One region of the Streptomyces sp. Y20 genome, then DNA from elsewhere that is predicted to be linked to it. Evidence: predicted binding sites of a transcription regulator. Region 1 holds the regulator's gene; each other region holds the start of a gene.
The links. The regulator HrcA, encoded in region 1, represses chaperone genes, less so after heat shock. The targets are predictions, from matches to a motif close to TTNGCACTCNGNNNNNCNGAGTGCNAA.

Region 1 (2,266 bases):
GTGGTCGAAATGGGGATGGGTGAGAGCGAGATGGGTCACACGGCCGCCGGCCAGCGCCTCGGCCCGGGACCGCAGCCGGGCCCCCTCCGCCGGGCTCGATCCCGCGTCCACCACCAGCGCCGTGCCCGAGCCCAGGACCAGGCCCGCGGTGCAGTCCCAGCCCGGCAGCCGGCACCGCCCCACCCCGGCGGCCAACCGTTCCCAGCCCAGGTCTTCCCAAGTCACCGTCATACCGGCGACGCTAGCGCTACGGGCCGGTACGGCGGGACCGGCCTTGCCCGGTGCGTACCCGACGGCCGTACACTGGGCCGGGGAAGGCTGGCACTCGCACGGGCGGAGTGCCAGGCGGGCCCGACGAACGGACGAGGGGACGACGTGCTGGAGGTGCGCGCGGATGCTGAGTGAACGCAGGCTTCAGGTGCTGCGCGCGATCGTCCAGGACTATGTCGGCACCGAGGAGCCGGTGGGCTCCAAGGCGCTCACCGAGCGGCACAACCTCGGCGTCTCCCCGGCGACCGTCCGCAACGACATGGCGGCCCTGGAGGACGAGGGGTACATCGCCCAGCCGCACACCAGTGCGGGGCGCATCCCCACCGACAAGGGCTACCGGCTGTTCGTGGACAAGCTCGCCGGTGTCAAGCCGATGACCGGGCCGGAGCGGCGTGCCATCCAGAATTTCCTGGAGGGCGCCGTCGACCTCGACGACGTCGTGGCGCGCACGGTCCGGCTGCTGGCGCAGCTGACCCGGCAGGTCGCCGTCGTGCAGTACCCGTCGCTGACCAGGTCCACCGTCCGGCACGTGGAGCTGCTCTCGCTGGCTCCCGCGCGGGTCATGCTGGTGCTGATCACGGACACCGGCCGGGTCGAGCAGCGGATGGTCGACTGCCCGGCGCCGTTCGGCGAGGCCTCGCTGGCGGACCTGCGGGCGCGGCTGAACAGCCGGGTCGCGGGCCGACGGTTCGCGGATGTCCCGAAACTGGTCGAGGACCTGCCGGAGGCGTTCGACCACGAGGACCGCGGTACGGTCTCCACGGTGCTCTCCACTCTGCTGGAGACACTCGTCGAGGAGAACGAGGAGCGGCTGATGATCGGCGGTACCGCCAATCTCACCCGCTTCGGGCACGACTTCCCCCTCACGATCCGGCCCGTCCTGGAGGCCCTGGAGGAGCAGGTCGTGCTCCTCAAGCTCCTGGGCGAGGCGAAGGACCCGGGCGTGACCGTGCGTATCGGCCACGAGAACGCCCATGCAGGACTCAACTCCACCTCCGTCGTGTCGGTGGGCTACGGTTCGGGCGGCGAGGCAGTCGCCAAGCTCGGCGTGGTCGGACCGACCCGCATGGACTACCCGGGAACGATGGGAGCGGTACGCGCAGTGGCACGGTACGTCGGACAGATCCTGGCGGAGTCGTAAGTGGCCACGGACTACTACGCCGTTCTCGGCGTGCGCCGCGACGCGTCGCAGGATGAGATCAAGAAGGCGTTCCGTCGGCTCGCTCGCGAGCTGCACCCGGACGTCAACCCCGATCCGAAGACCCAGGAGCGGTTCAAGGAGATCAACGCCGCCTACGAGGTGCTGTCGGACCCGCAGAAGAAGCAGGTCTACGACCTCGGCGGCGATCCGCTCTCCCAGTCGGGCGGGGCCGGCGCGGGCGGTTTCGGCGCCGGCGGCTTCGGCAACTTCTCCGACATCATGGACGCGTTCTTCGGTACGGCGTCGCAGCGCGGGCCGCGCTCGCGCACCCGGCGCGGCCAGGACGCGATGATCCGGATCGAGATCGAGCTGGACGAGGCGGCCTTCGGGACGACCAAGGACATCCAGGTCGACACGGCCGTCGTCTGCAACACCTGCAACGGTGAGGGCGCGGCCCCGGGCACGTCCGCGCAGACGTGTGACATGTGCCGCGGCCGTGGCGAGGTGTCGCAGGTCACCCGGTCCTTCCTGGGCCAGGTCATGACCTCCCGGCCCTGCCCCCAGTGCCAGGGCTTCGGCACGGTGGTGCCGACCCCGTGCCCGGAGTGCGCCGGCGACGGCCGCGTCCGCTCGCGCCGCACGCTCACCGTGAAGATCCCTGCCGGCGTCGACAACGGCACCAGGATCCAGCTCGCCGGTGAGGGCGAGGTCGGCCCGGGCGGTGGCCCGGCCGGTGACCTGTACGTCGAGATCCACGAGCTGCCGCACGCGATGTTCCAGCGGCGCGGTGACGACCTGCACTGCACGGTCACCGTGCCGATGACTGCGGCGGCGCTCGGCACGAAGGTGCCGCTG
Region 2 (2,266 bases), on a different contig from region 1:
GTACTCACCGGTCGCGGCGTTCAGGCCGTGGCCCGGGGTGAGGTTGCGCACCTTCTCCACCACGACACCGCCCTCGAGGCCGGCGTTGACGGCGATCTGCTTCAGCGGGGCCTCGAGCGCGATGCGCACGGCGTTGGCGCCGGTCGCCTCGTCACCCTCGAGCTCCAGCTTCTCGAAGACCTGGGAGGCCTGCAGCAGGGCCACGCCACCACCGGCGACGATGCCCTCCTCGACGGCCGCCTTGGCGTTGCGGACGGCGTCCTCGATGCGGTGCTTGCGCTCCTTGAGCTCCACCTCGGTGGCGGCACCGGCCTTGATGACCGCGACACCGCCGGCGAGCTTCGCCAGGCGCTCCTGGAGCTTCTCGCGGTCGTAGTCCGAGTCGCTGTTCTCGATCTCGGCGCGGATCTGGTTGACCCGGCCGTTGACCTGCTCGGAGGAGCCCGAACCGTCGACGATGGTGGTCTCGTCCTTGGTGATGACGACCTTGCGGGCGCGGCCCAGGAGGTCCAGGGTCGCGTTCTCCAGCTTGAGGCCGACCTCCTCGGAGATCACCTCGCCGCCCGTGAGGATGGCGATGTCGCCGAGCATGGCCTTGCGGCGGTCACCGAAGCCCGGGGCCTTGACGGCGACGGACTTGAAGGTGCCGCGGATCTTGTTGACGACCAGGGTCGACAGGGCCTCGCCCTCGACGTCCTCGGCGATGATCAGCAGCGGCTTGCCCGACTGCATGACCTTCTCCAGGAGCGGGAGCAGGTCCTTGACCGAGGAGATCTTGGAGTTGGCGATGAGGATGTAGGGGTCCTCGAGCACCGACTCCATGCGCTCCATGTCGGTCGCGAAGTAGGCGGAGATGTAACCCTTGTCGAAGCGCATGCCCTCGGTGAGCTCGAGCTCCAGACCGAAGGTGTTGCTCTCCTCGACGGTGATGACGCCTTCCTTGCCGACCTTGTCCATCGCCTCGGCGATGAGCTCGCCGATCTGGGTGTCGGCGGCGGAGATGGACGCGGTGGAGGCGATCTGCTCCTTGGTCTCGACGTCCTTCGCCTGCTCCAGCAGGGCGGCGGAGACGGCCTCGACGGCCTTCTCGATACCGCGCTTCAGAGCCATGGGGTTGGCGCCGGCGGCGACGTTGCGCAGGCCTTCCTTGACCAGGGCCTGGGCGAGAACGGTCGCGGTGGTCGTACCGTCACCGGCGACGTCGTCCGTCTTCTTGGCGACTTCCTTGACCAGCTCGGCGCCGATCTTCTCGTACGGGTCCTCGAGCTCGATCTCCTTGGCGATGGAGACACCATCGTTGGTGATCGTGGGGGCGCCCCACTTCTTCTCGAGGACGACGTTGCGGCCCTTGGGGCCGAGCGTCACCTTCACGGCGTCCGCGAGCTGGTTCATGCCGCGCTCGAGGCCGCGCCGCGCCTCCTCGTCGAACGCGATGATCTTGGCCATGTGAAGTGGTCCCTCCAGGACTGGGGGTGATTCCTTCGGACCGCGCCCGCGCCCGCGACGGACGGCTCGCCGGCCGTGTGGTTCCTTGCCCCACTTGGCCTGCGGGCCTCACCGACCCGGTCCTTCGTTGTCACTCTCACCTTCAGAGTGCTAACGCCAATGATTAGCACTCGGCATGGTCGAGTGCAAGCGCCCAGGGGGGTACGAGCCCTCCGTCAGCCCCCCGCGAACACCCGCCCGGGGTGCGGACGCGGGCGCGAACGGGACGCGGACCCCGCCACGGACCGGCGCGGAACGGCGCGGAGCCGGGCACGGCGAAGGGCCCGCACCCTGTGCCGGTGCGGGCCCTTCGCCAACGAGAAACGTTCAGGCGCCGAGGCGAACCATGTCGGCCTGCGGGCCCTTCTGGCCCTGCGAGATCTCGAACTCCACCCGCTGGCCCTCTTCCAGGGTGCGGTAGCCGTCCATCTGAATGGCGCTGTAATGGACGAAGACGTCCGCACCACCGTCGACCGCGATGAAGCCGTACCCCTTCTCCGCGTTGAACCACTTGACGGTGCCCTGAGCCATGCCTAACTCCCCTATTACTGGCCCTTGCACAGATCCGCACTTCGCGGACCCGGGTCAGACCTCACCCCCCACTGGCCGGGGGCGTGCGCCGGAACGCGTCGACCGCGGCTGAATGTATCTGTCCAACTGCCGTCTGCAACAGGTCAATCGGACGAGAAATCTGGACTCGGGCGGTCCGGAATGTGGCGAGAATTCATCCGACTTCAGGGCAAGTCGGGCCCCGCAAAAGGAACAAATGCCGCGGAACACC
Region 3 (2,266 bases), on a different contig from region 1:
GGCGTTGAAGGTGCCGCGGATCTTGTTGACGACCAGGGTCGACAGGGCCTCGCCCTCGACGTCCTCGGCGATGATCAGCAGCGGCTTGGAGGCACCGGCCTGGATGACCTTCTCCAGCAGCGGCAGCAGGTCGGCGATGGCGGCGATCTTGCCCTGGTGGATGAGGACGTACGGGTCCTCCAGGACGGCCTCCATGCGCTCCTGGTCCGTCACGAAGTACGGCGACAGGTAGCCCTTGTCGAAGGCCATGCCCTCGGTGAAGTCCAGCTCCAGCCCGAAGGTGTTGGACTCCTCGACGGTGATGACACCGTCCTTGCCGACCTTGTCCATCGCCTCGGCGATCAGCTCGCCGACCTGCTGGTCCTGGGCGGACAGCCCGGCGACGGCGGCGATGTCGGACTTCTCGTCGATGGGGCGGGCCGTGGCGAGCAGCTCGTCGGAGACGGCCTTGACCGCGGCGTCGATGCCCTTCTTCAGGGCGGCCGGGGAAGCGCCGGCGGCGACGTTCTTCAGGCCCTCGCGTACCAGCGCCTGGGCGAGCACGGTGGCGGTGGTGGTGCCGTCACCAGCGATGTCGTTGGTCTTGGTCGCCACCTCCTTCACCAGCTGGGCGCCGAGGTTCTCGTACGGGTCCTCGAGCTCGACCTCGCGGGCGATCGTGACACCGTCGTTGGTGATGGTGGGGGCGCCGAACTTCTTGTCGATGACGACGTTGCGGCCGCGGGGGCCGATCGTCACCTTCACCGTGTCGGCAAGCTTGTTGACGCCGCGCTCAAGGGCGCGACGGGCGTCCTCGTCGAACTTCAGGATCTTCGCCATGAAAGCGGGAGCCCTCTCCGAAATCAGTGGGTGAAAAGAGACTGCGCCCCGGGCGCCCGGCTTCTTGTCGATTCGCGGGGGCCAGGGGCGCAGCTCAGAGCAGCGAAGTGCTTGAGGTGATTACTTCTCGATGATCGCGAGGACGTCGCGAGCCGAGAGCACGAGGTACTCGTCGCCGTTGTACTTCACCTCGGTGCCGCCGTACTTGCTGTAGAGGACGACGTCACCGACCTTGACGTCGAGCGGCAGACGCTCGCCGTTCTCGAACCGGCCCGGGCCCACGGCGAGGACGGCGCCCTCCTGGGGCTTCTCCTTCGCGGTGTCCGGGATGACCAGGCCAGAGGCCGTGGTCTGCTCGGCGTCCAGCGGCTGGACCACAATGCGGTCCTCGAGCGGCTTGATGGCAACCTTGGAGCTGGTGGTCGTCACGATCCGACCTCCCCCTTCGGAGATCTCGGGGTTGACTGTCTGAGGTGGCGACCAGGTGGATCCGTCGTCGCGGGTGCCGGACCTGCCCGTCGCTTTGTTGGCACTCTCTACTGCCGAGTGCCAGAGCCGAGACTATGACCGTGATTAGCACTCGGTCAAGCGGAGTGCCAGTGCGCGCGGCGCGTCGCCCCGATTCGGGGGGTGCCGGGGCGTCGCCGTCGACCCGCGGGCGGCCGGTGCCGGGCCTACAGATAGTCCTCGAGACGGCCGACGGTCAGCCCACGCTCCTGCACCTTGCGCAGCACCCGCGTGGTGCGTTCGCGCAGGGACAGGCCCGTCGACTCGTCCGGGCCCACCAGGACGATGTCGCCGGGGCGCAGCCGGCGCGGGCCGTGGGTGTAGACGAGGCCGCCCGGGGTCAGGGCGGCGCGCCACAGGGCGACCGCGGTGATGCCGCAGTCCGCCGCCGCGCGCAGGGTGGTGGTGTCGTACGAGCCGTACGGCGGGCGGAAGAGGCGCGGGCGGACGCCGAGGCGGGCGTGGAGCCGGTGCTGCTGGCCGCAGATCTCGGCGCGCTGGGAGGCGTACGGCGTCCCGGCCGACGCCCGGTGGTCGAGGGTGTGGTTCTCGATGCCGGCGCCGAGCGCGCGCAGGCGGGCGAAGTGGCCGTAGCCGGGGCCGGCGACGCTGTCGGTGAGGAACACGCTGACCGGCAGCCGCAGTTCGCGGACCATGTCGACGAAGCGGGGGTCCTGTTCGGCGCCGTCGTCGTAGGTGAGGAAGACGATCCGGTCGCGGGTGGGAACATGGTCGGCCACCGGGGGCAGGGCGTGGGCCCCCGGGTGCGCGGACAGCGGCCGGGCGGTGTGCAGCGGGGAGCGGGCGAGCGGTTCGGCCAGCCCCCAGCGACGGTAGCCGCGGTCGGGGACCGGGCCCTGCGGGCGCACCCCTTCGGCGGCCTTCTTGCCGAGCCGCTCGATGGGGTCGACGGACGGGGCGCAGCCCGTCAGGAGCAGGG

Region 2: the regulator HrcA is predicted to act here: its motif matches at 1,610-1,636, upstream of groL (chaperonin GroEL).
Region 3: the regulator HrcA is predicted to act here: its motif matches at 1,393-1,419, upstream of groES (co-chaperone GroES).

Annotation. Positions count from the first base shown of each region.
Region 1 is NZ_JBIDDP010000005.1:312,831-315,096, reverse strand. It holds gene ACGFT1_RS15790 (MBL fold metallo-hydrolase) at 1-231, opposite strand, end outside; gene hrcA (heat-inducible transcriptional repressor HrcA) at 395-1,411, shown strand; gene dnaJ (molecular chaperone DnaJ) at 1,412-2,266, shown strand, end outside.
Region 2 is NZ_JBIDDP010000008.1:365,367-367,632, forward strand. It holds gene groL (chaperonin GroEL) at 1-1,446, opposite strand, end outside; gene ACGFT1_RS22595 (cold-shock protein) at 1,813-2,016, opposite strand.
Region 3 is NZ_JBIDDP010000004.1:367,686-369,951, forward strand. It holds gene groL (chaperonin GroEL) at 1-819, opposite strand, end outside; gene groES (co-chaperone GroES) at 940-1,248, opposite strand; gene ACGFT1_RS13020 (polysaccharide deacetylase family protein) at 1,494-2,266, opposite strand, start outside.